Regions from separate parts of the Pseudomonas sp. RA_105y_Pfl2_P56 genome, predicted to be linked through region 1. Evidence: riboswitches for the same ligand, from Rfam matches in the RefSeq annotation. Region 1 holds a riboswitch; the other holds the start of a gene.
The links. Region 1 has a riboswitch for cobalamin ahead of cobW (cobalamin biosynthesis protein CobW). Riboswitches for the same ligand answer to the same signal wherever they lie in the genome.
Positions count from the first base shown of each region.

Region 2: linked by a shared signal. The riboswitch ahead of cobO (cob(I)yrinic acid a,c-diamide adenosyltransferase) and the one ahead of cobW (cobalamin biosynthesis protein CobW) in region 1 are both predicted to bind cobalamin.

Region 1 covers NZ_CAXAPL010000029.1:36,106-51,181, reverse strand. Annotated here, with positions in the region: gene AACY11_RS19415 (fatty acid cis/trans isomerase) at 103-2,385, shown strand; gene nfuA (Fe-S biogenesis protein NfuA) at 2,639-3,223, shown strand; gene cobM (precorrin-4 C(11)-methyltransferase) at 3,296-4,042, opposite strand; gene AACY11_RS19400 (cobalamin biosynthesis protein) at 4,124-4,537, opposite strand; gene AACY11_RS19395 (CbtA family protein) at 4,534-5,235, opposite strand; gene AACY11_RS19390 (CbtB domain-containing protein) at 5,247-5,444, opposite strand; cobalamin riboswitch at 5,569-5,791, opposite strand; cobalamin riboswitch at 5,886-6,099, shown strand; gene cobW (cobalamin biosynthesis protein CobW) at 6,200-7,270, shown strand; gene cobN (cobaltochelatase subunit CobN) at 7,274-11,125, shown strand; gene AACY11_RS19375 (ATP-binding protein) at 11,180-12,184, shown strand; gene AACY11_RS19370 (vWA domain-containing protein) at 12,109-12,840, shown strand; gene AACY11_RS19365 (phospholipase D-like domain-containing protein) at 12,941-14,587, shown strand; gene AACY11_RS19360 (TerC family protein) at 14,900-15,076, shown strand, end outside.
Region 2 covers NZ_CAXAPL010000016.1:77,367-92,442, reverse strand. Annotated here, with positions in the region: gene cobT (nicotinate-nucleotide--dimethylbenzimidazole phosphoribosyltransferase) at 1-925, opposite strand, end outside; gene cobU (bifunctional adenosylcobinamide kinase/adenosylcobinamide-phosphate guanylyltransferase) at 922-1,443, opposite strand; gene AACY11_RS13385 (cobyric acid synthase) at 1,531-2,982, opposite strand; gene cobD (threonine-phosphate decarboxylase CobD) at 2,979-3,971, opposite strand; gene cbiB (adenosylcobinamide-phosphate synthase CbiB) at 3,964-4,872, opposite strand; gene bluB (5,6-dimethylbenzimidazole synthase) at 4,869-5,519, opposite strand; gene AACY11_RS13365 (cobyrinate a,c-diamide synthase) at 5,567-6,916, opposite strand; gene cobO (cob(I)yrinic acid a,c-diamide adenosyltransferase) at 6,913-7,524, opposite strand; cobalamin riboswitch at 7,607-7,832, opposite strand; gene AACY11_RS13355 (hypothetical protein) at 7,986-8,570, shown strand; gene AACY11_RS13350 (PQQ-dependent sugar dehydrogenase) at 8,637-9,950, shown strand; gene AACY11_RS13345 (C40 family peptidase) at 10,017-10,553, opposite strand; gene AACY11_RS13340 (C40 family peptidase) at 10,774-11,388, opposite strand; gene hda (DnaA regulatory inactivator Hda) at 11,603-12,307, opposite strand; gene AACY11_RS13330 (AI-2E family transporter) at 12,525-13,598, opposite strand; gene AACY11_RS13325 (DUF2066 domain-containing protein) at 13,633-14,691, opposite strand; gene purM (phosphoribosylformylglycinamidine cyclo-ligase) at 15,062-15,076, shown strand, end outside.

The DNA of each region.
Region 1 (15,076 bases):
GCTTTTAGAGCATGTGGCGGTTTTGCATGAATATCGCTCATGTTGGTACGACCGTCATACTGTAGAATCTCAGCGTTTTTCTTCAGGATCGGGATCAGGGACATGTCGTACCGCGTCATCAGCATCGTTTTGCTGTTCTTGAGCTGGGGCGCTGCGGCGCAAGATCCCGCGCTTTCTTATACCCGTGATATCCAGCCGATTTTCACCGAGAAGTGCGTGGCCTGCCATGCGTGCTACGACTCCGCTTGTCAGCTCAACCTGGGCAGCGGCGAAGGCGCCGGGCGTGGCGCGAGCAAAATGCCGGTCTACGACGGCGAGCGCACTCAGGCGGCGCCAACTACCCGGTTGTTCTACGACGCTTTCGGCAAGCGCGCCTGGCAGCAAAAGGGTTTCTATTCGGTACTTGATGCACAGGGCAGTCAGGCGGCTTTGATGGCCCGCATGTTGGAGCTGGGGCACAAAACCCCGTTGACGCCGAACGCCAGACTGCCAGAAGAAATCGCCCTGGGCCTGAACCGGGAAAACATGTGCACCATGCCTGCCGAGTTCGAGGCGTACGCCGGTGCCCATCCGAAAGAAGGCATGCCGCTGGCGGTCACCGGTCTGACTGATCAGCAATACCAAACGCTGCAACGCTGGCTGGCGTCCGGCGCACCCATTGACGAACAGGGTCTGGCGCCCAGCAGCAAAGAAGCGATGCAGATTGTCCAGTGGGAAAATCTGCTCAACACGCCCGGAGCCCGGGAGAGTCTGGTCGGGCGCTGGCTGTACGAACACTGGTTCCTGGCGCACATCTATTTCAAGGACGGTGAGCCAGGGCACTACTTTCAGTGGGTGCGTTCGCGCACGCCAACCGGACAACCCATCGACCTGATTGCCACTCGTCGCCCGAATGACGATCCGGGGACTCAGGTGTATTACCGCTTGTGGCCGGTCCAAGGCGTGATCGTTCACAAAACGCACATCACCTACCCGCTGAGCGCGGCAAAAATGGCGCGGGTCAAAAGCCTGTTCTACAGCGGCAACTGGCAGGTCAACGCCTTGCCGGGTTACGGGCCGCAGAGCCGGGCCAATCCGTTCGCCACGTTCGAGGCCATTCCGGCGCAGGCGCGCTATCAGTTCATGCTCGATAACGCCGAGTATTTCGTCCGCACCTTTATCCGTGGCCCGGTGTGCCGAGGGCAGATTGCGACCGACGTTATACGCGACAACTTCTGGGCGCTGTTCCAGGCTCCGGAACATGACTTGTACATCACCGATCCCAACTATCGTGGTCAGGCCACACCGTTGCTGGCCATGCCCGGGCAAAACGACGATGTCGGCAGCGTCCTGAGCCTCTGGCGCGACTACCGCAACAAACGTAACGAATACGAAGCCCTGCGCCGTGACAGTTACGCCGACCAGCCGGCGCCGAGCTGGTCGACGCTGTGGGCGGGCAACGACAATGCGTTGCTGAGCATCTTCCGCCACTTCGACAGCGCCTCGGTCACCAAAGGCCTGATCGGCGAGGTGCCGCAGACGATGTGGTTGTTCGACTATCCGTTGCTGGAGCGCACCTATTACCAGTTGGCGGTCAACTTCGATGTGTTCGGCAACGTTTCGCATCAGGCGCAAACCCGCCTGTATTTCGATCTGATCCGTAACGGCGCCGAGCAAAACTTCCTGCGCCTGATGCCCGCCGACTCCCGTGAGGATTACCTCGACGATTGGTATCAGAGCAGTGGCCAGTTCAAGATGTGGCTGGATTACGAGTCCATCGACGACGACAAGCCGACCGCGCTGAAACTCAACAAGAAAGACCCGAAACACGATTTCGCCATGCAGTTGCTGGCGCGTTATGGCGACCTCGACGCCCGACCTGACCCGATCAACCGTTGCGAGGGCGCCTATTGCTCACGCCCGAATATCGATCCGGCGCTGCAAAACGCCGAACAGGCGCTCAGTCGCCTGACATCGCGCCCCGCCGCCGGGTTGAAGGTGATCGACCAGTTGCCGGAAGCGACGATGTTGCGTATTGAAACTGCCAGTGGCAAACGCGAGGTCTATAGCCTGTTGCGCAATCGCGCGCACAGCAACGTGGCGTTCTTGCTCGGTGAGTCGCTGCGTTATCAGCCGGGCCTCGACACGATCACTCTTTATCCGGGCGTGCTCAGCAGTTATCCGAACTTCATCTTCAATATTCCCGCCGAGCAAGTGCCTGAGTTTGTCGATGCAATGGAAAACGCCAAAGACGCCAACCGCTTCGAAAAAATCGTCGAACGCTGGGGTATTCGCCGCAGTCATCCGCAGTTCTGGTTCTATTTTCACGACTTGAGCCAGTACCTCCACGAAACCGATCCGGTTGAAGAGGGGGTGCTGGACATGAATCGATACGAGAATCTCTGATCTGCCTTTGAGAAGGGCCTGCTGTCACAACCTTCAGCGGCGGCGCAATGCCTGTCGGATGTTTGTCGTCTGTGTTTTGGTAATCGGCGTCGGCTCCTGGTTGAGTTACCCATGGTTGGGAAAACGTGGCTACCGTTGGCTCAAGGCACGGACAGAAGGTCAGTCTGTCGAGAATCTTTCCCGACAAAAATACTAGGACTTTGTCCGGCGCAACGATTGGCGTAAACTGCGCCCAAGCCTGCGAGGAGTTTCCATGACCGCTATTACCATTACTGACGCCGCCCACGATTACCTGGCCGATCTGCTCTCCAAGCAGAACACCCCGGGAATCGGCATCCGCGTCTTCATCACCCAGCCTGGCACCCAGTACGCCGAAACGTGCATTGCCTACTGCAAGCCGGGCGAAGAAAAGCCGGAAGACACGGCGCTGGGGCTCAAAAGCTTCACCGCTTATATCGATTCGTTCAGCGAAGCGTTCCTGGACGACGCGGTCGTCGACTACGCCACCGACCGCATGGGTGGTCAACTGACCATCAAGGCGCCAAACGCCAAAGTGCCGATGGTCAACGCCGACAGCCCGGTCAACGAACGTATCAATTACTACCTGCAAACCGAGATCAACCCGGGGCTGGCCAGCCACGGCGGTCAGGTCAGCCTGATCGATGTAGTCGAAGACGGCATCGCCGTGCTGCAGTTCGGTGGTGGTTGTCAGGGTTGCGGTCAAGCGGACGTCACCCTGAAGGAAGGCATTGAGCGCACCTTGCTCGAGCGCATTCCAGAGCTCAAAGGCGTTCGTGACGTGACCGACCATACGCAGAAAGAAAACGCCTATTACTAAGGTGTTCGCTGCGAGCATGAAAAACGGCGCCCCGTGAGCGCCGTTTTTTATGCGTGATGTTCAAGAATGTCTTCAGGGGCGATACAAGTGCGCATGCCCGGCGCGATACAGCGAGGACTCACTGAATACCTCACTGCCCAGCACCCGCCCAACCAGAATCAACGCCGTGCGCCGAAACCCTTTGGCGGCGACCTTCTGGGCAATATCCCCCAGCGTTCCCACCACCCAGTCCTGATCCGGCCATGTCGCCCGGTGAATTACCGCGATCGGGCAGTCTTCGCCGTAATGCGGCAACAGTTCAGCAAGGATTTTCTCCAGATGATTGACCCCCAGATGGATCGCCATGGTCGCGCCATGTTGCGCCAGGCTTCCAAGTTCTTCGCCTGCGGGCATGGCGGTCTTGTCGGCATAACGGGTCAGTATGACGCTTTGCGACACGTCAGGCAGGGTCAGTTCTGCGCCTAACAACGCGGCGCATGCTGCGGTGGCCGTCACGCCGGGGATGATCTCGAAGGGAATATCCAGCTCGCGCAAATAACGAATCTGCTCGCCAATGGCGCCATACAGGCTCGGATCTCCCGAATGCACGCGTGCGACATCCTGGCCCTTGGCGTGCGCGGTTTTGATCAGCTCGATGATCTGCTCCAGATGCAATTCAGCGCTGTTGACCAGCGTCTGCGCCTGATGACCTTCCAGCACCGCTGCCGGTACCAACGAACCTGCATAGATGATCACCGGGCAATTGCGGATCAGCCGTTGGCCTTTGACGGTGATCAGTTCCGGGTCGCCGGGGCCGGCACCGATGAAGTAGACGGTCATGTAGGAATCCTGTGAAAAGCGCGGCGGGGCAATGCTTCAGATGAAGATTGCTCATGATCAAAGACGAGGATTATCGGGATTTTACGCAGCGCCAGCCAATGCCAATGTTGCCTGAGCGTATTTCTGCCGGGATATCAGCAGTTTTGCCGGTGCCTGAATCAACTGTTCAGCCAGCGCCAAAGCCGCGCTCTCTGCCACTCCATAGCAACCGGTGCGTTCGTAGGCGATCTGTGAATGGTGACTGAGCCGTTGCTGGTAATTGGCCAATTCTTCGCGGCTGAAGTAGCGCAATGGCAAGGCCAATTGTGCGGCAAGTTCCTGCAGACCGGGTTCATCGCGTTTCAAATCGATACTGGCCAAGGCTTTGACCGCTCCAAGCTCGATGCGATGCGCTTGCAAGGCCTGATCGAGTAACGCGCGCAGCGTGCTGGCAGGGCAGCCGCGCTGGCAGCCCAGGCCGACCACTAAGGTCGGCGCTGCACTGTCTCGGGTCATGCGTGGTATTGGCCATCGCTTTTGCGGCGGAACAACCACGCACTGATCAGGCCAAGGGCCAGCCAGAACGCCACGTTGGTCAGCTGCGAAGCGATTTTGAACTGAGCTTCCAATGCTTCAGGGGCCAGCATCGAATGCACTTGTGGTTGTGGCGCGCCGATCACATGTGGCACCGCAAGGATCGCCACACCGAGGATCTTCATCAGCCAGTGACGGCTGAACGCTATCAGGGCGAGGCCGACCGCAGTAGAGGCGGCAGTGCCGATCCACCACGTCTGCCGTGAGGCCAGATCTGCGGCAGCGGTGCCCGGCAGCTCAGGCGGTAGGCCAAGGGTGGGGGCGAGTACGAACGTTGCGTAACCGGCCAGCCCCCAAAGCAGACCTTGCGAGGTTTTGGTCGGCGCACGCAGGGTGTAGAGCCCCGCGAGCATCAGGGCGAATCCCACGGCGACCACCAGATTGCCGCCGGTGGTCGAGACCACGCGCTGCCAGCCATCTTCCGGCTCCCAGGCTTCGCTATCGTGGGTGTGCGCAGCAGAGCCGGCGGCGTGTTCGTGGACTTGTGCCACCGGTTCGGATTTCTCGAAGGTTTCTGCCTGCAGAATCAGCGGCGAAACCCAGAAGCTTTGCAGCAGAGTGAGAAGCAGGGCGGCCAGCAGACCGCTGAAACCTGCCGTTTGTGCAATTCGCTTGATCATGTCGGCAGGCCTCAGTGGCACGGGAACGCGGCGCTGTGGCGGGTATCGTGGGCGGCGTTGTGCACGGCTTCGATGTGCGAGAAACCGGCGAAGTAGACGAGGCCCGCACCCACAATCGACGCGAAAACAGCGGCGGTCAGGCGTTGGCTCAGGGTGGTGGTGCTGGAGATTTTGTCCGTGTTGCTGCCGGTGCTGCTGATGATCGACATGGCGCTTCCCTCTGGAATGTCAGCGAGGCAGTCGAGCGCATGAAGCCCCGGCGTGCGAGTACGCAGGGGTTCGAACAGCGCCCGCCCACCGCGGGTTTGTTATGTTCAGCGACACAAAAGGTATGCGTGCTGTGTGTTGCGGGCCGGTCTCCGGGCTCACGAGGGGTTGGCGCTGGGCCCGACCTGCAAGCATCTCCTTCCCATGCCGTATCGGCACAGTGGATCTGATGCTTCGCTCGCTTACCGTTGCGGGGGCAGCACCGGACTGACATGGGCTTGAGTAAAGCACATGATTCACCGGTTTCCCGTTTCACCCTGTGAAGGGCACCCGTAACAAGTTGTGTAGGAGAGCATGGGTGGGGGATTTGAGTCAATTGGATGGGTTGGATATGCCCTCAAACCCAATCCCAATCCAAACATTGACCCATCAGCAAGCCATGCGTAGCCTTGTGCTTTCGAGGTTCTTCGGCACTGGCCGAAGCTAAGAAGGGAACGCGGTCAATGCCGCGGCTGCCCCCGCAACTGTGAACGGTGAAGTTTACTGCCACGCCACTGCCAGCCCTTGCACAAGGCGCCAGCGGGAAGGCGCAGTGAATGCCAGGCCCAGCGCCTGAACGCCGTCAGCCAGGAGACCTGCCTCGTCACAGTTTCTCACTACAACCGGGCGGGGTGATCCGGTGGCGAACGCTTCCGGCGCGCACGCGCGTTGCCGGTTCTCGTCCCGTATGCCCGCCACCTTGCCAAAGGGCATATCGATGAAAACACTGGCCAAACTCCCCGTCACCATCGTCACCGGCTTCCTCGGTTCGGGTAAAACCACGTTGTTGCGACACATGCTCGACAACGCACAGGGCCGTCGCATCGCGGTGATCGTCAATGAATTCGGTGAGTTGGGCATCGACGGTGAAATCCTCAAACAGTGCACCATCGGCTGCACCGAAGAAGAAGCCACCGGCCGCGTTTATGAACTGGCCAACGGTTGCCTGTGCTGCACGGTGCAGGAAGAGTTTTTCCCGGTGATGCGCGAACTGGTGGCCCGCCGCGGCGACCTCGACCACATTCTCATCGAAACTTCGGGCCTGGCCCTGCCAAAACCGCTGGTACAAGCCTTTCAGTGGCCGGAAATCCGCAGCGCCTGCACCGTTGATGCGGTGATCACCGTGGTCGACAGCCCGGCCGTGGCCGCTGGCACTTTTGCTGCGTTCCCGGATCAGGTCGATGCCCAGCGCAAACTCGATCCGAACCTGGATCACGAGTCGCCCTTGCACGAACTGTTCGCCGACCAACTGGCCAGCGCCGATCTGGTGATCCTCAACAAGGCCGACCAGACCAGCCCTGAAGATCTGGCCCGGGTGCGCCTCGAAGTCGCCGAAGAGCTGCCGCCAGCGGTGAAGATCATCGAGGCCAGCAACGGTCGCGTGCCGTTGGACGTGCTGATCGGTCTGGGGGCAGGCTCTGAAGAGCACATCGACAGCCGCCACAGCCATCACGATCATCACCACGACGGTGATGACGACCACGATGACCACGATCACGACGCCTTCGATTCGATCTCCATCGAACTGCCGCAAGCCGACGAAAGCCTGCTGCTCGATGCGCTGACGCAACTGGTGGTCCAGCACGGTATCCTGCGCGTCAAGGGTTTCGCGGCGATACCGAACAAACCGATGCGTTTGCTGATTCAAGGCGTGGGCACGCGTTTCGACAAGCATTTCGACCGGCAGTGGGGCGCCGATGAAGCGCGCGTCACCCGTCTGGTACTGATCGGTCAGGAACTCGACGCCACTCAACTCGAAGCGCAACTTCGCGCCGCACTCAGCGTTTAAGCCATGCACCTGCTCAGGACCCAGCCCGGCGGTTTCGTGTCGGATGACAACATTGCCGACCTTGGGCAAACCCCCGCCGAACTGGTGATCCTGTGCAGCGGCGACTCCAGCCTGGCGTTGCTCGCCGAAGCGGCGCAGCAATTGCCCGAGGATTATCCGAGCCTGCGCCTGGCCAACCCGATGCAGGTGCAGAATTACGCCTCGGTCGATCTGTATGTCGATGAAGTGTTGCGCCATGCCAAGGTGATTCTGATCTCGCTGCACGGAGGCATTGCCTATTGGCGCTACGGTGTCGAGCGTCTGGTCGAGCTGGCCGAGCGTGGTGTGCAGGTGATTATGGTGCCGGGCTGCGATCGCCCCGACCCGGAACTCAGTGAGCTGAGCACCGTCGGCGCGGTCGACCGCGACCGGCTCTGGCAGTTCTTGCGACAGGGCGGCATGGGCAATGCGCTGGATTTCTTTCATTGTCTGGCCAACCGCTGGCTCGCACGCGATTACGCCTGGGCCGAGCCGCAACCCCTGCCGCGCACAGCGATTTACCATCCGCATAAAAACGCCGCCGCACTGAGTGACTGGCAACACGCCGATTGGCTGGCCGATCAACCGGTTGCGGCGGTGCTGTTTTACCGCTCGCATTTGCAAGCGGCGAACACCGCGTTCATCGATGTTTTCTGTCAGCGCTTGCAGGCAGCGGGACTCAATCCGCTGCCTATAGCGGTGGCCAGTCTGAAAGAACCCGGCTGCCTGTCGATGGTCGAGGATTGGCTGGATGAAGTTGAGGCAGGGGTGATTCTCAACACCACCGGTTTCGCTCAGTCGAGCCCGGAAATGCCGCATCTGCGGCCGTTTCGCCGCAACATCCCGGTGATCCAGGCGATCTGCGCCCAGGACAACGAACCAGGCTGGCGCGACAGCGAGCAAGGCCTCGGGCCAAGGGACCTGGCAATGCACATTGCGTTGCCTGAACTCGACGGACGCATCATCAGCCGCCCGATCAGTTTCAAGGATCTGGCCTGGCGCAGCGAGCGTAGCCAATCCGATGTGGTCTGCTACCGGGCGCAACCCGAGCGCATGGATTTTGTCGCCGAACTGGCGCGCCGCTGGATTGATCTCGCGCGGGTACCGAACACCGAGAAACGCATTGCGCTGATCCTCGCCAACTACCCGACCCGCGACGGGCGTATCGGTAACGGCGTTGGCCTCGACACGCCGGCAGCCGCGCTGAATATTCTTCGGGCGTTGCAGGACGAGGGTTATCCGATAACCGCCGAGCTGCCGGACAGCGGCACTGAGTTGATCCAGCAGTTGCTCGGTGGAGTCAGCAATGACCTCGACACGATTGACCAGCGTCCATGCCTGCAAAGTCTGGCGATGGACGATTACATGACAATGTTCAACGCGCTGCCCGAAGCCAATCGTGCCGCGGTGGTTGAGCGTTGGGGGGCGCCGCAAAGAGACCCGATGTGCCGTGACGGGCGAATGATGATCGCCGGCCTGCGCTTTGGCTTGACCTTCATCGGCATCCAGCCGGCGCGGGGGTATCAGGTTGATCCGAGTGCGGTGTACCACGACCCGGATCTGGTGCCGCCACACGGTTATCTGGCCTTCTATTTCTGGCTGCGCAACACGTACAGCGCCCACGGCGTGATTCACGTCGGCAAGCACGGCAACCTCGAATGGTTGCCGGGCAAAGGCGTCGGGCTCTCGGAGAATTGCTGGCCGGACGCGTTGCTCGGGCCACTGCCGAATATCTATCCGTTTATCGTCAATGACCCGGGCGAGGGCGCTCAAGCCAAACGGCGTACACAAGCGGTGATCATCGATCATCTGATGCCACCGCTGACCCGCGCCGAAACCTATGGCCCGCTGCGTAATCTGGAGCTGTTGGCGGACGAATATTACGAGGCGCAACTGCTCGATCCGCGTCGTGCCCGTGAGTTGCAGCGCGACATTCTGCAATTGGTGCGCGACACGCAAATTGATCGCGAACTGCAACTGGACACGGCGCTGGACAGCGATGCCGACGCGGCAATCTGGCTGCCGCGTCTGGACACTTATTTGTGCGATCTGAAGGAATCGCAGATCCGCGATGGCCTGCACATCTTCGGCGAGTCGCCAACCGGGCGTTTGCGCATCGATACGTTGTTGGCGCTGCTGCGCATTCCACGCGGTGACGGCAAAGGTGCGCAGTCGAGCCTGCTGCGGGCGTTGGCCAAGGCATTTGAACTGGGTTTTGATCCGTTGGACTGTGCATTGGCCGATCCGTGGGTTGGTCCGCGTCCAGAGCAACTGCAACAGGTCAGCAATGACGTCTGGCGCACCGCCGGCGATACCCGCGAACGCCTCGAACTGTTGGCCACAGAACTGATCTCCCAAACACTGCAAATCGCCTGTTGGAGCGGGCTTGCTCGCGAAGGTGTCGTGTCGGCTAACACTGCTTGCACTGACACACCGCTTTGGCGAGCAAGCTCGCTCCCACAGGGACCGGGTGGGTCTGACGTGAATGCGATTATCCAGGCGCTGCACGAAGTGGTCGCTCCGCGCCTGGACGCCTGCGGCCCGGCGGAAATGCGCGGCCTGCTCGATGCCTTGAGCGGGCGCTTCGTCCCCGCCGGCCCGAGCGGCGCGCCAAGTCGAGGCCGGCTCGACGTGCTGCCGACCGGGCGCAACTTCTACTCGGTCGATGTGCGCAACCTGCCGACCACCACCGCGTGGCGCATCGGGTTCCAGTCCGCGACACTGATTCTCGAACGACATTTGCAGGATCACGGTGACCACCTGCGTCAGCTCGGCCTGTCGGTGTGGGGCACCGCGACCATGCGTACCGGTGGCGACGACATCGCCCAGGCCATGGCGCTGATGGGGGTGCGGCCGGTGTGGGCCACGGGCAGTCAGCGGGTCGATGATTTCGAGATCCTGCCGCTGAGTCTGCTGGATCGCCCTCGGGTTGACGTGACACTGCGGGTGTCCGGGTTTTTCCGCGATGCGTTTGCCAGCCTGATCCGCTTGTTCGACGCGGCGGTGCAAGCGGTGGCAGCGCTGGATGAACCGGACGATCTCAATCCTTTGGCGGCCAAAGTGCGCGCCGAACGCGAAGCCCTGTTGCAATCGGGCCTCGATGAAGACGCTGCACGGCGCCAGGCCGGTTGGCGTATTTTCGGGGCCAAGCCCGGCGCTTACGGCGCAGGCGTGCAGGGCGCCATCGACGGTCGTCTGTGGCAGACCCGCGAGGATCTGGCCGAGGTTTATGTGAACTGGGGGGCTTATGCCTACGGTGGCTCCGACGAAGGCACCGCAGCTCGCGAACAATTCGTTCAGCGTTTGAGTCAGGTGCAAGCGGTATTGCAGAACCAGGACAACCGCGAGCACGACTTGCTCGATTCCAACGATTATTACCAGTTCCAGGGCGGCATGCTCGCTGCCGTGGAAAGCCTGCGCGGCGAAGCAGCGGCGAGTTATCACGGTGATCATAGTCAGCCGGATCTGCCGAAGATCCGCACCTTGAAGGAGGAGCTCAACCGGGTGATTCGCTCGCGGGCAGCGAACCCGAAATGGATCGACGGGGTCAAACGCCACGGCTATAAAGGCGCGTTTGAAATGGCGGCGACCGTGGATAACCTGTTTGCCTTCGACGCGACGACGCAATTGATCGACGATCATCAATACGCATTGCTGGCCGATGCTTATCTGCTTGATCCGGCCACCCGGGATTTTGTTCGCGAGCATAATCCCCACGCACTGCGCGACATGACCGAGCGCATGCTCGAAGCGCAACAGCGGGGGATGTGGCAGGCGCCGGGCGCCTATAAAGAGGCTCTCGAAAATCTGCTGCTGGACATAGAAGAAGACACCTGATGCAGCTCATTTCAAATGTGGAAGCATTTCACCGACCATGACCGAGTACTGATAATGACCGACACCCCGCATTTCCCACTCTCCGCCGTGGTCGGCGCCGATGATTTGAAACTCGCCCTGTGCCTCACCGCCATCGACCCGAAAATCGGTGGTGTGCTGATCGAAGGCCCACGCGGCATGGCCAAGTCCACCCTGGCCCGTGGCCTTGCGGATCTGCTCGCCAGCGGCCAGTTCATCACGCTTCCGCTGGGCGCCACCGAAGAACGTCTGGTCGGTACTCTCGATCTCGACGCGGCCCTGAGCGATGGCCGGGCTCAGTTTTCCCCCGGGGTGCTGGCCAAGGCTGACGGCGGCGTGCTGTACGTCGATGAAGTGAACCTTTTGCCCGATCATTTGGTGGATCTGCTGCTCGACGTCGCGGCCAGCGGCACCAACCTGATCGAGCGCGACGGCATCTCCCATCGGCATTCGGCGAAGTTCGTCCTGATTGGCACCATGAACCCGGAGGAGGGTGAGTTGCGCCCGCAACTGCTCGACCGCTTCGGCTTGAACGTTGCCCTTAGCGGCCACACCGCACCGACCGAGCGCGGTCAGATCATCCGTCGGCGACTGGATTTCGACAGCGACCCACACGCGTTCTGCGCTCTGTGGGAAACCGCGCAGCAAGCCCTTCGCGAGCGCTGTGAAACCGCCCGCAGCACCTTGGCCGGCATTCCTCTGGATGATGCGGCACTGGCGCAAATCACCGAGCGCTGCTTTGTCGCTGGCGTCGATGGTCTGCGTGCCGACCTCGTGTGGTTGCGCGCAGCCCGGGCCCATGCCGCATGGCGCGGCGCCACGGCCATCGCCGAGGAGGACATCGACGCGGTGGCGGAATTTGCCTTGCGCCACCGTCGTCGTGAACAAGCCCCGTCGATTTCTCAGCAACAAGCCGCGCAATCGCCGTCAAACGCGCAGGCCAACCCGGACGAAGGGCAGGGCCAGTGGGGCGACATGCCGGCACCAGCGCTCGCCACCGGCAGCCGTCGCGAAGTGCCGAGCTGGCCAAAAAAGATGTAGGCATTCGCCCCCGATCCGACGCGGGGGCGAATGCCAGACCCCGCGCCGGACAACTCGACAACGGACGCCAGGGTAAACGTCATGCGGCTCGCAGTGGCTCGGTCAACTGGCCGGGCACGTTGCTCAATGGTCGTCCGCAAAAACGTGAAGATCTGCTGTTTCAACTGCGCACCCGTTTACCCCAGGAATTGTGGCTGGTGATCGTCGATGCCTCGGCCTCGACCCGCCGTCATAACGCACTGAGCGATGCCAAGGGCCTGCTCGCGCAACTGTTCGACGACGCCTATCGCCAGCGTGCGCGGCTGGCGTTGCTGACCGCCAGTGGTGCGGTGCCCAAATGGCAGGTACAAGGGCTGAAGGCCTCAAGCGGTTTGCGTGTCTGGCTGGATGGGTTGGGCGCGGGGGGCGGGACGCCGTTGCTCGCGGCGTTGACGCAGGCGCAGCAGTGGCTGACGATGCGGGGCAAGCGCTTTCCTGTCGAGCAACAGCGTTTGCTGGTGGTGACGGATGGGCGTTTGAGGGCGTGGACCGGGTTGCCGGCGCTGGACTGTCCGGGGCTGTTGATCGATATCGAGCGCGGACCGATCCGTTTGGGCCGGGCGAAGGATCTGGCAGGGACGCTGGGGGCGGAGTATCGGCATATCGATGACCTCTGAAACCTGCAGCGGCTGACAAGGCCACTCGGCTTCAGATCTGCCGACATAATTCGAACCACTGCTCTATGCTCCAACCCAGCCCAATCACAAGGAGTGAGCGATGCGAATGCTGGTCACCAACCCTGAGGACGATTTTCGTGTCAAGGCTTACGCCGGCACCAACGGCGTGCTGCTGGCAATGGACCTCGCCGAGCCACGTCGCCAAGGCCTGCTCGGGTTTGCCATCGAAAAGCAGCAGGGCGACAAGCCTTGGCTGTTTCTCTTCAATAGCCTGACCTTCCCCGGCAAAGCCCACACGTTTGCGCAGTTTCACGCCACCCCCAGCGATAAGGCGCCGCTGCAAAAATTTCGCTGGGCCGATTACGCGGTCAATCCGGGGATGACGATTCACTATCGCGTTCACCTGGCTTATGGCACGCCGGATGCGCCGCAACTGGGCGAGTCGCTGGAGTTGACCATTACTTCAGACGATGGTCATCCGGCCAACCAGCGTGTGATTTTCAATCGCGCGGTGGCCGCCAGTCAGGCCTTCCAGCGCAAGTTTCCCGATCTCGATGCGCAACTTAGCGCTAACAAGAACATGCCCATCGAAGCCTGGCCCGATGCGGCACGGCAATGGCTGGAAAACGGCTTGCTCGGGCGCTTGCTGGGGTTTATCGCGCGCGCCACCGATGGTGAGTGGGCGCTGGACATCGCGATTTATGAATACCAACTGCAAGCCATCGTCGATGCCGTGAACGCTGCGTTCGAACGGGGCGTGCGGGTGCGAGTGCTGTATCACGCCCGCCCCGATGACGACGACACCACTCTCAACGAGGCGAGTCTTGCGAAGCTGCCGGCGACGAGTAAACGTGGGCGGGTCACCCACAATATCTTTCACAACAAATTCATCGTCCTCAGCCGTGTCGATGCCGCGGGTCAACGCCAGCCGCAGGCAGTGCTGTGCGGCAGCACCAATTTCACCGCCAACGGTGTTTATCGTCAGGCCAATGTTGTGCATGTGCTCGATGAGGTGGCGGTCAGCACCCGCTATCTGCAAACCTTCGAGGAAGTCTGGGCGACACCGGCAGATGTCGGCGCGACCCGTGCGTGGATCACCGAACACAACCCGATGGACGCCACGCAGCCGCTGTTCACCGGTTTCTCGCCGCGCACGGGCGGTGCGGATTTGAGCGAGTTCGTCGAGATCATCGAGTCGGCGAAGAAGGACGTGTTGTTCGTCACCGCCTTCGCGTTGCCTGACGCGATCCTCAATGCCTTGCTTGGCCAACCCCATGACGACATCCTGCGCTTCGGCCTGCAAAACACGACCAGCCGCATCACCGGGTTCCATGCCGATCGTAGTGCCGAATTCGCCGCCACGGCGTTACTCAACACCGGTTTGGAGGGTTGGCTACGCGAAAACATGAAAGGCCAGAAGGGCAATCTGTTGGTGCACACCAAAGTGGTGTTGACTGACTTCACCACTGACACGCCGACCCTCATCAGCGGCAGCCATAACCTCAGCGCCTCGGCCAGCAACGGCAATGACGAAAACTACCTGATCATTCGCGGCGATACCGATCTGGCGGATCGTTATGGGTTGGAGTTGCTGCGGTTCTACGAGCATTACCGGTTTCGTTATTTCGCGAAGAAACTGGCATTGAAGCAGGTGCGGCCGTTGGCGGTGGATGACAGTTGGGCTAACGATTATTACGTCCAAGGGGATTTGCGTGAGTTGTCGCGCCTGCGATTTGCCGGGCGCTAAGTCGTTGTTATTGAGGCCGTTCGAAACGACGTATTTTTCAAGAAATACAGATTTTGAAATGATTTCAGGCTGTAAGAAAAGTGACTCCAGGCTGTACGCTCCAAATCCTTTTTTCATGCAGGATTTACATGAACACCCTCTCGGAACCTCCCAGTTACAGCTTCCCCTCGCGCCACGGCGCGGTCTTGACGCACTCGCAGTATCCAGTCTTCCGACTCCCGACTATCGTTGATAACGCAGCCATTGAGCTTTCGCGTTGCGCCTTGCCGTGTCCGGCAGCCTGAATTCACTGAAGAGAGACAGAGACGTTTTATGGAATGGTTAGCGGATCCCACGGCCTGGTTAGGCTTGTTGACTTTGATCGTGCTGGAACTGGTGCTGGGTATCGACAACCTGGTGTTCATCGCAATCCTTGCGGACAAACTGCCGCCGCATCAGCGTGATCGTGCACGCATTATTGGTCTGTCGTTGGCGTTGATCATGCGCCTG
Region 2 (15,076 bases), on a different contig from region 1:
GCAACGGCTCGGCGCTCAGGGTTTCCAGCACATGGCGATGGCCCGGCTCGGCACCGCGATGTCCGAACAGCAACCACTCGCGGCAGGCCGGATTCAAGCGCACCGCGACGAGCGCGGCGACGGTGCAGATAAAGCCGTCGACCAGCACGGCTACGCCTTCCTGCGCACAGGCCAGATACGCGCCGACCAGCGCGGCAATCTCGAAACCACCAAGGTTGAACAGTGTCTGCAACGCATCACCACGCTGCGCGGCGTGCAACGCCAATGCGCGCTCGATCACTTGCGCTTTATGGCTGACACCTTCGGCATTCAAACCGGTGCCGGGGCCGGTCAGGTGCGCCACCGGGCAATCGAGCAAAGCACAGGCGAGCGCACTGGCAGCGGTGGTATTACCGATGCCCATTTCGCCACCGATGAACAACTGCGTACCCGCCGCTTTGGCACGCAACACGCTGTCGCGACCGGCCAGCAACGCGAGCTCGCCTTGCGATTGAGTCATCGCCGAACCCTGAACGAAATTCGCCGTGCCTGCGCCGATATTCAAGTGACGCACTCCCGGCAGATTCAGCGTCGGCGTTACCGTGCCCAGGTCCACCACTTCCAGTTGTGCACCGAGCGTGCGTGCCAGCACGCTGATCGCCGCGCCGCCGCTGACGAAGTTGAGCAGCATCTGCCCGGTCACTTCCTGCGCAAATGCCGACACACCTTCAGCCACAACACCGTGATCACCGGCAAAAATTGCAATCCAGACCTGTTCAAGCGTCGGCTTCACCTGCCCTTGCAGACCGGCCAACTGCACCGCCACCGACTCGAGCCGCCCCAGAGAGCCGGCTGGTTTGGTCAATTGCTGTTGCCGTGCTGCCGCTTGTTCAACGATATCGGCGTTCACCGGTTTGCACGGGTTCAACCACCAGGCTTGGGTCATAAGGCAGGTCCTTTCAGGGTCAGGGGCAGGCCGGCGACGGTCAGGACGACACGCTGACAGCGCTCAGCCAGAGCTTGATGCAGCCAACCGGCTTCATCGACGTAGCGGCGAGTCAATTCGCCCAGCGGCACGACACCCATTCCGGTCTCGTTGCTGACAAAAATGATTTCACCCGGCAAGGACGCCAGGCATTCGAGCAGGGCGTCGCGTTCAGCGACGAGACGCTCAACGTCATCGAGCATCAACAGGTTGGTCAGCCACAGGGTCAGGCAATCGACCAGCAGGCAACGCTCGGCATTGGCGTTTTCGCGCAGGACACGGGCCAGTTCCAGCGGTTCTTCGATGAGCGCCCATTGGGCAGGACGACGAGCGCGATGATGAGCGACGCGGTCATTCATTTCGCCGTCCAGCGGCTGGCTGGTGGCGATGTAGGTGACTGACAGGTTGCTGTCGGTGGCGAGCGTTTCCGCCAGGCGACTTTTGCCGGAGCGGGCGCCGCCGAGGATCAATTGGAGCATGGGAACATCCTGAAAATTATGCATTGAGGCCACCGGCCTCTACGCGAGCAAGCCCGCTCCCACAGAGACCGCGGCAGCCGAAACACCCTAGACCCCACAGAGCTGACGCAACAAATCGGTATCCAGATGCCTCTCCACCAGATCCGCCAACCGTTCGATATCGCGCTCGCGCAACCCGTGATAATCCACGTCCTGCACATCGCTCAGCCCCGCCCAGCGCAGCAACGCCGCACTGGCCGCCGGCGATTCGAACACGCCATGCAGATACGTACCGAACACCTGCCCATCAACACTCTGCGCACCATCGCAACGACCGTCATCGAGCCGCACCGCTGCGTTTTCCAGTGCAGGGCCAGTGGTCACGCCAGCATGAATCTCATAACCGCTGACTTCGGCTTCTTCCAACGCCAAGCGCCCACGCACATTGCGCAGTTGCTTCTCGGCTTCAAGCTGCGTTGCAAACGCCAGCAAACCGAGCCCGGCACTGGAACCGGGCGCCCCTTCAAGCCCCAGCGGATCATGCACCTGCTCGCCCAGCATTTGCAGGCCGCCGCAAATCCCCAGCAGCTTGCCGCCATAGCGCAAGTGACGGTTGATCGCCGTGTCCCAGCCGTTGGCGCGCAGATAGGCCAGATCACTGCGCACGCTTTTCGAGCCCGGCAAGATGATCAGGTCCGCTGCCGGAATCGCCTGCCCCGGCCCCACAAATTGCAGATCAACCTGTGGATGCAAACGCAGCGGATCGAAATCGGTGTGGTTGCTGATGCGCGGCAGCACCGGCACCACCACTTTGAGCACTTGATCGGCCTTGTCGGTCTGGCGCTGGTCGATGCCGTCTTCCGCCTCCAGATGCAGATCCATCACATACGGCAACACGCCGACCACCGGCTTGCCGGTGCGCTGCTCAAGCCAGTCGAGGCCTGGCTGCAGCAAGGCGATGTCACCGCGAAAACGGTTGATGATGAAGCCTTTTACCCGCGCCTGCTCTCTCGGCGACAGCAACTCCAACGTGCCAACCAAATGAGCAAAAACACCACCGCGATTGATGTCGGCAATCAGCAGCACCGGGCAATCAACCGCCTCGGCGAACCCCATGTTGGCGATGTCGCCAGCGCGCAGGTTGATCTCCGCCGGCGAGCCTGCGCCCTCGACCATAACCAACGGGTACGCCGCGCTCAATCGTTCGTGCGAGGCCAGCACAGCCCTCATGGCGATGGCTTTGTAGTCGTGATAGGCCACGGCGTTCATGCTGGTGACGGCGCGCCCATGAATGATCACTTGGGCGCCGGTGTCGCTATTGGGTTTGAGCAGTACCGGGTTCATGTCGGTGTGCGGCTCAAGAAACGCCGCTTGTGCCTGCACAGCCTGCGCCCTGCCGATTTCGCCGCCGTCAGCGGTCACCGCGCTGTTGAGCGCCATGTTCTGCGGTTTGAACGGCACGACGGCGACACCCTGACGGGTCGCCCAGCGGCACAGCGCCGTCACCAACGTACTTTTGCCCGCGTCGGAGGTGGTGCCCTGCACCATCAGGGTTGTCATTTCAATTCCTTGGTAAAGGCCTGCAGCGCCTGTTCGAGACGCGCTTGCTCAGCCGCGTCGGCAGGCAAGCCGAAACGCAGGCTGCTGTTGTGGGTGAAGAGGCGCAGAAGGATGCCGCGACGGGCCATGAATTCGTATAGCGCGGCGGCATGCTCAGTGATCAGCCACTGGAACAAGGCGCAACCGCCGTGGGGTTTGAAGCCGTAACGCTCCAGCACAAGGGCAAGCCTTTCACTCGCCTCGTCACTGCGAATGCGTTGCCGGGTGTGACCTTCAGTGTCGCGCAGACAGGCCCGACCCAACACCCGCGTCGGCCCGCTTACAGCCCACGGCCCGACTTGCTCGGCGAGCAATTTAAGCAACTTGCGCTCGGCCAGGACAAAACCCAGTCGCACCCCGGCCAGACCAAAAAACTTGCCGAATGAACGCAACACAATCAAACCGACCTGATGGGTATGTGCAGCCAGGCTCAACTGCGGGGTGTTGTCCATGAACGCTTCGTCGACCACCAGCCAACCACCGCGCTGGGCCAGCCGTGCATGCCAGTCGAGCAGCCGCGCCGGGCTCAGACTCAGGCCGGTGGGGTTGTTCGGATTGACCACCACCAGCACGTCAAGGTTGTCGATAAAGAAGTCGACTTCCTGTTCGAGCATTTCACGCACGATGTAGCCGCTGCGGCGCCAGGCTTCGGCGTGCTCGGCATAACACGGCGACAACACACCGACTTTGCCAGCCCGACGCAAGCGCGGCAGCAACTGGATGGCCATCTGCGAACCGGCCACCGGCAACACCTGCGAAGCGCCGTAATAATCGCACGCGGCTTGTTCCAGACCGTCGTCGGTCTCCGGCAATCGCGCCCAGGCTCGCAGCGGTATGTCGGGGATCGGAAACGGCCACGGCGCCAGACCACTGGACAGGTCGAGCCAGTCGGCTTCGGCAATACCGTAATCGAGAGCAGCCTTGCGCAGCCGGCCACCGTGCTCAAGCATAGAATTCAGCCCCCACGCAGAGAATCAGCAGCCATAACCATACGCCGCGCTGAACCAATTGCCAGCCACGGTCGATGGAATCGGCATCGGCCTGAACGCCTTCGCCCAGTTGCGGACGCTCATGCAGTTCGCCGTGGTAAATCGCCGGACCACCCAGTTCCACGCCGAGCGCACCGGCTCCCGCCGCCATCACCGGGCCGGCGTTGGGGCTGTCCCATTTCGGCGCCTGGGTGCGCCAGCATTTCAACGCCAGCCGGGTTTTACCGAGCAGTGCGTAGGTCAACGCCACCAGGCGTGCAGGAACGTAGTTGAGTACGTCGTCGATTTTGGCCGCGCACCAGCCAAAACGCTCGAAACGTTCGTTGCGATAGCCCCACATCGCATCGAGCGTATTACTCAAACGGTAGAGGACAACGCCCGGCGCACCCGCCACAGCAAACCAGAACAGCGCGGCGAACACCGCATCGCTGCCGTTCTCCAGTACTGACTCGGTGGCCGCGCGGGCGACGGCGGTGCTGTCCAGTTCATGGGTCTGGCGGCTGACCAGATAACCGACACGCTTACGCGCCTCTTCCAGATCATCGGCGCGCAACGCCTGGGCCACCGGCTCGACGTGTTCGCCGAGGCTGCGCATGCCAAGGGCGCAATACAACGCAAGGATCTCGACAACCCAGCCCACATACGGCGCCCAGGACAATGCAGTGGCCAGCAAGGTCAGCGGCAGCACCGCGATCACCCACGCGGTCACGCCGTGGCTTCGCCAGCCCCGGCCACCGGCGTTGAACCGTTGCTCGATGCGCCCGGCAAAATTGCCGAACGCTACCAGCGGATGCCAGCGTTTCGGTTCACCCAGCAGCGCATCCAGCGCGACCGCGGCGACACTCAACAACGCCACACTCATTGACTCACTCCCCAATAATTTTCATACAGCAACTCATTGAGCGGACGCGCCTGCGCCCACCCTTCGAGTACCAGCATCGGCGCCGGATAGAATTCCTTAACCGGGCCCAGACACAAAACGGCCAAAGGCTTGGCCCCGGCCGGCAGTTTCAGCAGATCGGCGAGCGCTTGCGGCTCGAACAACGAGACCCAGCCCATGCCCAATCCTTCGGCACGGGACGCCAGCCACAGATTCTGAATCGCACAGGACAACGAAGCCATGTCCATTTCCGGCAGCGTGCGGCGCCCGAAAATGTGTTTCTCGCGATCATCCATCAGCGCCGCGACCAGCACTTCGGCGCAGTCGTTGATGCCTTCGACCTTGAGCTTCATGAACTCGTCACTGCGCTCACCGAGGGCCTCGGCGGTGCGGATGCGTTCTTCTTCTACGAGATTGCGGATCTGCCCGCGCAGAGCACGGTCGCTGACGCGGATGAAACGCCAAGGCTGCATCAAGCCGACACTTGGTGCTTGATGTGCGGCGTCCAATAAACGGCGCAGCAACTGGGGCTCGACGGTGCCGCCAGTGAAGTGGCGCATGTCGCGGCGTTCGGCGATGGCTTTGTAGACCGCTGCGCGTTCGGCTTCGGAAAATGCGTTGTCCGTCACGGCCTCTTCGCGAGCAAGCTCGCTCCCACATGGGTCGGGGTGCTTGCTCAAGAAACGCGATCCCCTTTGGGCGCGAGCTTGCTCGCGAAGGCGGCCTCGCGGTCAGGCAGCAATAGTGCAGCAATAGCCGCAGGATTCGACGGGAAGTAAAAATGCACATACGACGCCGTCATCCGCCCGTCCCGATAAACCGCCTCCGCACCACGCCCGCCATTCGGGCTCAGGCCTCGGGCAATCGGCGTCAATTCAGTCGTCGTCAGGGAATGGTGATAGGTGTGGCCGCGCAACGTGCCTTCCGGCAGATCAACCGCTTGCAGCGCCAATGCCGCCAGGCGTTTCTGCATCACCGCATCGCCTGCGAGCAAGCCGACCAGTTCGGCGCGACTGCCCTCAACGTCAGTCAACGAGTCGAGCAGATACAGCATGCCGCCACATTCAGCGAGCAACGGTTTTCCTGCCGCATGATGGGCGCGGATGGCATCGAGCATTGCGCTGTTCTGCGATAACGCAACGTGGTGCAGTTCCGGGTAACCGCCGGGCAGATAGAGGCTGTCGGCCTCTGGCAACTGCGTATCGCGGATCGGCGAGAAGAAACTCAACACAGCGCCCATCGCCCGCAACAGGTCGAGGCTGGCGCCATAGGTGAAGGCAAACGCTTCATCGTGGGCGACGGCGATTCGCACACCTTTTAACAAGGGCTCTACATTGATGACTTCAGGCGCGGCAAATTCCACGGCCGGTGGCAGCGCTACCTCGCAACTGCTGGCAAGCGCTTGTGCAGCGGCGTCCAGGCGCACATCGAGGTCATTGAGCTCACCGGCCTGAACCAGACCAAGATGACGGCTCGGCAATTCGATGCCGGTCTCGCGGGACAATGCGCCATACCAGCGCAAGCCTTCGGTCAGGCTGCCTTCGAGCAATTGTGCGTGACGCAACGTACCGACCCGGTTGGCCAGCACGCCAGCGAACGGCAGATCCGGCTGATATTTCGCCAAGCCCAGCGCCAACGCACCAAAGGTCTGCGCCATCGCCGTTCCATCAATCACACCCAGCACCGGCACGCCGAAATGCCGAGCCAGATCAGCGCTCGACGGCGTGCCGTCAAACAACCCCATCACGCCTTCGATCAGAATCAGATCGGCCTCGGCTGCGGCCTCCCACAGCAGACGACGGCTTTCCTGCTCACCGACCATCCACATGTCCAATTGATAGACCGGCGCACCGCTGGCGCGCTCGAGAATCATCGGATCGAGAAAGTCCGGGCCGCACTTGAACACGCGCACCTTGCGCCCTTGATTGCGGTGCAAACGGGCCAGCGCGGCCGTGACGGTGGTCTTGCCCTGACCGGAAGCCGGCGCGGCAATCAGTACCGCCGGGCAATGACGTGACTGATTCAAAGTTCGACGCCTTTCTGCGCTTTGATACCGGCCTGGAAGGCGTGTTTGATCATGCCCATTTCAGTGACGGTGTCGCCCATCTCGACCATTTCCGGCTTGGCGCCGCGCCCTGTGACAATCACATGCTGCATCGGCGCACGCGCCTGCAAGTCGCTGAGCACCTGATCGAGATCGAGGTAGCCGTGCTTGAGGGCGATATTCAGCTCATCCAGCACCACCAGGCCAATCGACGGATCGCGCAAAAGCTCGCGGGACACTTCCCAAGCGGCTTCGGCGGCGGCGATATCGCGCTGACGGTCCTGGGTTTCCCAGGTGAAGCCCTCGCCCATCACATGAAAGCGCACCTGCTCGGGGAAACGCCGAAAAAACAGCTCTTCGCCGGTGCTGTTGCGCCCCTTGATGAATTGCACCACGCCGCAGCGCATGCCGTGCCCCATGGCGCGGGCGAGCATGCCGAACGCCGAACTGCTTTTGCCTTTGCCATTGCCGGTGAGCACCAGCACCAGGCCGCACTCATCAGGCGAATTGGCGATACGTTCATCGATCACGGCTTTTTTGCGCTGCATACGCGCCAGATGGCGTTCGTCACGCTCAGGGGAATCAGTCATGGGGGAGCTCTCCGTTGAGGCTGGATAACGGCGGGCAGGCACAAGAATAGAAGGCAAAAAAGCCTGGCATCGCCCACCGTGATGCCGTTGGATGAATCAGGCCGGTCTCCGGGCTCATGAGCGGCGAATCGCCTGGCTGCGCGCCTTCCCGCTTTGAGCAGTGGCATTCGACGCAGTTTTCACTCATTTACCGTTGCGGGGGCAGCGCCGGGATCGTGGTTGCTCTTCGTTTGAAGACGACCCTCACCGGCTTCCCTGTTTCACTCTGTCGACAGGGGTCACAGAGCACCTGAAACAAGCCGCGAAGGTTAGAGGGTTGGGGGTGGAGCGTCAATTAAAGAGGAGGCTGTCGGGCGAATAACTGCCGTCGATCAATTATCTGACGCCAATCTTGTGCCACACTCTCAAGAGTGATATCAAAGAGCCACAATCTCACATCACACAAGAATAAGGTGAGCCACATGCAAGGCATGATCATCAGCAACCCGCGCCTGGAATTTCTGCGCCCGGTACTGGAACGCTGGTTTGACTGTATCGACCGCTACAACGCCGTGCGCGGCGACAGCGACACACCCTACTGGCATGACGAGAAAGCCAATCTCGGATTGCTTTCCGCTGCGGCCTGGATGGCCGAACTGGTGACGCTAGAGCAGACCGCTACCCGCAAGCAAAACGAGGATGGCGAGCGCAATGCCCGCGCCGACCTGTTCCTGGCCGGCGCCGAAGATCGCGCGTTCATTCAAGCCACCCAGCGCTGGCCACGCGTGAACAACCTCAACCTGACCCAAGCCCTGCTGGAGATCACCAGCGACGCCAAACGCATCAGTTTCGCCAGCGACCTCAAGCTCGGCTGCCTGTTTGTCGCCCCGCAAAAAGCCCAGCACAGCGCCACCCCCGAAGAACTGCAGGACATGGTCGACGACCTGCAAAAAGAACACACCTGCGCCGCGGCCTGGTATTTCCCTTACGCCTATCGCAAATTGCGCAGCGATGCTGGCAACTATCACCCGGGCATTGCCGTGCTCTTCAAGGAGGCCCGCGGCTAAGCGGTTGAACCATCGGGCTTGCGCGTGCCTCTATGATTACGAATGCATTCATAGGGAAGATCAGCAATGCGCAAGACCCAGCTCGCTCTCGTTATCGCGCTCGCCGGGGGGCTCGCCGCCTGTGGTGAATCCTCAAGCCTTCAAGTCTCCGACGGCACCGGCCCGTCACCGAAACTACCCGAACCCAACAAAACCCTGATCCCAACCGTGAATATCGCCCCGGCGGTCGGCTGGCCAGATGGCGCAAAACCGACTGCCGCGGCAGGCACGCAAGTGGCGGCATTCGCCGAAGGTCTAGACCATCCGCGCTGGCTTTACGTGCTGCCCAACGGCGACGTGCTGGTGGCGGAAACCAATGCTCCGCCCAAACCTGACGACAGCAGCGGCATTCGTGGCTGGATCATGAAGAAAGTCATGGGCAAGGCTGGCGCCGGCGTACCGAGCGCAAATCGCATCACCCTGCTACGTGATGCCGATCACGATGGCGTGGCTGAGACGCGTACGGTGTTTGTGCAAAATCTCAACTCACCGTTCGGCATGACCCTGGTCGGCAATGACCTGTACATCGCGGACACCGATCGCCTGCTGCGCTTGCACTACGAAACTGGCGCAACAGAAATCAAAACGCAGCCGATCAAGGTCACCGACCTGCCGGGCGGCACGCTGAATCATCACTGGACCAAAAACGTCATTGCCAGCAAGGACGGCAGCAAGCTGTATGTCACTGTCGGTTCGAACAGCAACGTCGGCGAGAACGGACTGGATAGAGAAGAAGGTCGCGCAGCGATCTGGGAAGTGGATCGGGCCACCGGCGATCACCGGATCTTCGCTTCAGGCATCCGCAATCCCAACGGCCTGGCTTGGGAGCCAAGCACCGGCGCATTGTGGACCGCAGTCAATGAGCGCGACGAGATTGGCAGCGACCTGGTGCCGGACTACATCACCTCGGTCAAGGATGGCGGTTTTTATGGCTGGCCGTTCAGCTATTACGGGCAGCATGTCGATGTGCGCGTCAGCCCGCAGAATCTCGACCTGGTGGCCAAGGCCATCGTCCCGGATTACGCCGTCGGCCCGCACACCGCCTCACTGGGCCTGACTTTCGCCGAAGGCAACACACTGCCCGCGCAATTCAAGGAAGGGGCGTTCATCGGCCAGCACGGCTCTTGGAACCGCAAGCCGCACAGTGGTTACAAAGTGATTTTCGTACCGTTTACCGGCGGCAAGCCGAATGGCAAACCGGTGGATGTGCTGACCGGTTTCCTCGACAAGGACGAAAACGCTCTGGGTCGCCCGGTAGGCGTGGTGATCGACCAGCAAGGTGGCTTGCTGGTGGCCGATGATGTGGGAAACAAAGTTTGGCGGGTGTCTTCCGCTCAATAAATCAGGGGCCGACACATAACAAATGTGGGAGCGGGCTTGCCCGCTTCCACATCTCTTTTCCCAGCGCTACGGGTTATGCGCCAGATGCTCAGGCTGCAACACCCGCTTGGCACTCAGGTACGCCTTCTGCCAATACGCTTTCGACAGGCTATCGAGCTTCACCGTACCGCCGGTAGCCGGCGCATGCACGAAACGCCCTTCCCCGACATAAATCCCCGCATGACTGACCTGCGAGCCGCCATTGGTGGCGAAGAAAATCAGATCGCCTGTCTGCAAGCCTTCTTTACTGACATTCGGCGCCTGCATGACGATCAGTTCGCGGGTAGAGCGCGGCAGAGAAATACCCGCGGCATCACGATAAACAAAACCGATCAAGCCACTGCAATCAAACCCCGAATCCGGGGTATTGCCGCCCCAGCGATAAGGCGTGCCGACCAGGCCAAGCGCGCGGAACAACACGTCGTCGGCAGCAGGTGAATAAGACTGAGAAGGGCCGAACGCTACCGGAGCGCGAACAACCGGCGCAGGTGGTGGCGTGCGACTGGCGCAGGCGCTGAGCAGCGCTGCGAAAAACATCATTGCAAGGCGGGCCGACATGGTCATAAGCAGAACATCCTGATCTGGCTGCGGCTTTCTCTGCCGGATGGACAGAAAACAAAACCGCCTGCGTGAACACGCAGGCGGTTTGCCATCAATATAGGATCAGATTCTAGCGGCTACACGACAAACTTCAAGTAAGACTTTAACTTCACCTTGTAAAGTTTAGGTCTACTGCGTTGCCGATGGCAGATTGTCGCCGCGAATGCAGCGACAAAGGGCGGTATTACTTGCGAGCGGTGACCACGGTCGGTGCCATCGCGAGCGCGCGCTTGGCCTCGATGAAGGTCTTGCTCCAGTAGCTGTCACCTAGGTTATCGATACGAACACCGCCGCTACGACGACTGCTGGAATGAATGAACTGGTTGTCACCCAGGTAGATCCCGGCGTGACTGACACGACCGCGACGACCACTGGTGGCGAAGAACAGCAGATCACCTGGTTCGAGGTTGCTGCGCGATACCAGCGGTGCATCAACGTTGATCATTTCGCGGGTGGAGCGAGGCAGATTCATGCCAGCTTCTTCGCGAAACAGATAACCGATGAAACCACTGCAGTCGAAACCAGCCTCCGATGTACCGCCAAAACGGTAACGGGTACCGATCAGGGACATGCCGCGCTCAAGGATGCTGTCGGCCAGAACTGGCAACTCATAGGGCTTCTTGTTGAAGTCAGAGAGTTCTTTTTCGGTATCCAGCTCTTCCTGGTAAATAACGGAAGACTGGGCAGTAGCAGAATTTTTAACCTGTTGTGACTGCTCTTGAACTGGAGAATGAGCAGCGCAACCGTACAACAGGGTGACGAGTGCGAGAGGCACGAGGGGTGCGAAGCGCTTTAGCATGGGCACGACCGTGGCTGGTAGTTGTAAAGAAGCCGAGACTATGCCCGCTATCGACTTCATTTGCAAATTCAATCGATCTTTTTGTGACTTCCCGGTTTCTCGTTTACATCTAAGCGCTTAAGCCCATTTGAAACGAAACGCGGCCTGCACAGCCTGCAGGAAAGCGGATTTTCTGGCGCCTGAAATATGCCGAGACCCAATGAAACCCAAGGCTTTACCAGCCCAAGGTTTCCTTGAGGAAAGGAATGGTCAGCTTGCGTTGAGCCTGCAATGAGGCCTGATCGAGTTGCTCGAGCAGATCAAACAGCGCGCTCATGCTGCGAGTGCCGCGAGTCAAAATAAAATGTCCGACCTCATCCGTCAGGTGCAGACCGCGACGCGACGCACGCAATTGCAGCGCACGCAACTTGTCTTCATCGGAGAGAGGACGCATCTGGAAAATCAGCGCCAGGGTCAGGCGTGATTTCAAGTCAGCCAGTTTCACTGGCAGCTCACGCGGAGAGGTTGAAGCGGCAATCAGCAAGCGCCGACCGCTGTCACGCAGACGGTTGAACAGATGAAACATCGCCTCTTCCCAGTCAGCCTTGCCGGCAATGACCTGCAAGTCATCCAGGCAGACCAGTTCGTACTGCTCAAGGTTGTCGAGGATTTCGACGCCACGATCCATCAACTCGGCCAACGGCAGGTACACCGCAGGTTCACCCATCTGCTCGAATCGCAAGCAAGCGGCCTGCAACAGATGCGTACGCCCTACGCCGTGTTTACCCCACAGGTAGATCAGGCTTTCTGTCCAGCCGGCGTCGGCTTCGCATAGGCGCTCGACATAGCCGAGTGCAGCGGCATTGGCGCCTGGGTAGTAGTTGATGAAGGTGGCGTCGTCGCGCAGACGCACACCTAGGGGCAGCTGAATCGGTTTCATGCTGACTGAACAGTTCTCAAGGAACCGTTAGTGGCCTCTGTGTAAAGTTTGCGAAGTTTATACCCGTGAAGCTGAGCGCACAATGCGACAGAGTCCAAGCAAAATCAAAGGTTTGCGTTAACGCATTGGTTTTATGACAGATTCTCTGACGCGGTCAGACCCGTATCACCCGCAAGACACGAGCCAACCCGGCGATCTGCCGGGTCGCCCGTCTCGATCACAGCTCGAGTTCGTCCACGCCACTATAAATGTCGGAATCCTTGTACAGATCGTGCACATGTCGCACCAGCACCATGATCACGGCCGCTACCGGCAACGCCAGCAGTACCCCGGTGAAACCAAACAACTCGCCGCCGGCCAGAATCGCAAAGATCACTGCCACCGGGTGCAATCCGATCCGGTCGCCCACCAGCAGCGGCGTCAGCACCATGCCTTCCAGCGCCTGACCAATCATGAATACCGCGACGATCCCGACCATCGGGTACAGATCCCCTCCGAACTGGAACAACCCGGCAATCAGCGCCGCACCAATGCCAATCACGAAACCCATGTACGGCACGATCGCCGCCAGACCCGCAATCAGACCGATCAACAGCCCCAACTCCAGACCGACGATCATCAGCCCAGCCGCGTAAATCACGCCCAGCGCCAGCATCACCAGCAACTGACCGCGCATGAATGCCCCTAGCACCTCATGGCATTCGCCAGCCAGCGTTACCACGCGCTCCTCACGATCACGCGGCAGCAGGCTGCGAATCTTGGCCATCATCAAGTCCCAGTCTCGCAGCAGATAGAAACCCACCACCGGGATCAGCACCAGATTGGCCAACCACCCAATCAGCGCGAGCCCCGAAGCCGTCGCCTGACTGAGCACCACACCGACAATGTCACTGGTCTGGCCCATGTGCTCGCTGATGGCCGCCTTGACCTTGTCGAATTTCCAGAAGCCATCCGCCAACCCCAGCTTCGACTGCGCCCATGGCACCGCCGTGTGCTGCAACCAGTCCAGCATTTGGGGGGTCAACTCATACAATCGCAGCATCTGTTTGGCCAGCATCGGCACCAACACCAACAACAGCGCCGTCACGATGAGCGAGAACAAGGCAAACACGGTGATTACGCCCCAGGTTCGGGACAGCCCGAGCTTTTCCAGTCGATCCACCAGCGGATCGAACAGATAAGCGAGCAGCAGCGCCACCAGAAACGGCGTGAGGATCGGGTGCAGCAACCACACAAACGCGCAAAGCAGGACCACCCCACCGAGCCAGAACCAACGCCGCGTATCGGCCATTTACCACTCCTGCTTCTTCTATATAAGGAAAGACTTACCAGCGAAACCGCAGAGACGGCGCCGCAGGTGTCGGGGCCGGAGCAGCAACCGGCGCTGCACCCTGGACCGACGCTTGCGGCGCAGCCACAGGCACCGGCGCTTCGGCCGGCAACTCCTGCAACTTCGCCAGCGACAACTGAGCACGCAACTGATCGACACTGCCATTGACCCGATAGACGATACGATCGCCATCAACACTCTGCAGACGCACCCCATACGGCTCGAGCACCCGCAACAACGTCGCATAGCGCTCCAGATTCATGCCCTGCACCTCCAGCGTCTGCTGACCTGAAGTGCCGGGCTTGACCACATAACGCGGCGCCAGTCGCTCGGCAACCGCCAGCATCACGGCATCGGCCACGGCGGCCTGATCGGCACCCTGCACGCTCCCCGCGTCTTTTTGATCGGCCATCCACAAGTGCCATTTGGCCTGCCACTGCCCGCCCTCTTCACGGGCATGTACTGCCAGCAAGGCGTCAGCATTGTAGCGTTCCGAAGCGTCCTGCAATGGCGCCGGATCAGAGCCATCCAGTACTGGCGCGCTAGCAACCAATTGTTCGCTGAGGTCCGCCAGCGGCAAACGCAATGGCAAACCGCGATGCTGAGCGGCTGCACGCAGCGGCGCAGCAGCGGCCTGACCATCACCGACCAGACTCGAACCCTCGGTCGAGTCACTCAGCCACCAACCCAGAATCGACGGCCGACTGGCCCCCCACAGGGATAACCCGGCGCGGCGCAAGGCCTGCTCGGTGGTATTGGGGTCGAAATCGACTTTCAGCACCTCAGGTGGACCGGCATCAAAGCCGAACCGGGTGATGATCTGCTGCGGATCTTTCCTGATCGGCGCCAACCCGGGATTTTGCGGGGCTTTAGGATCACCGGTCAGGCGCAACACCAGGGTGTCCAGCGCGGCCTGGGTCGCGCGATCACGCTCTTGCGGCGCTTGGCCGCTGACCGGCTCACGCACTTGATAAAGGCCTTTGAGGTTATCGGCATGACTCGCCAGGCTGACCACAGACAAACAGGACACAAACAACAATTTACAAAAACGCATGGAAAATTCCCGTCGACAGGAGCGGCTGGAACAGGCCGCGTGAACCGATTGAGCAAGGCTGTGACCACCGGCCGTTGCAAAACATTCACACAGCGGCGGTAAGTTTTTGCACAGTGATAACGATAGACGGTTAATTGCAACACCTTATACAGGCACCCGGACGGCTCAATTGCAAAAAATTTCGGCCGATATGCCCCTGCCCGTCGGTGCGAGGATGGCCGCTGCCCCTCAAGCCTGATAAAATCGCGCGCCTTCGCAGACCGGCAACAGCCGGGCACCTCGAAACTCGCGTGAGGCAATCGCCCCATCGACTTCGGCGTTCCCGCTGAACTCGGTCGTTACCCCTGAATCCCCCCTAAAGGCCTGGATCATGAGCAAGCAACCC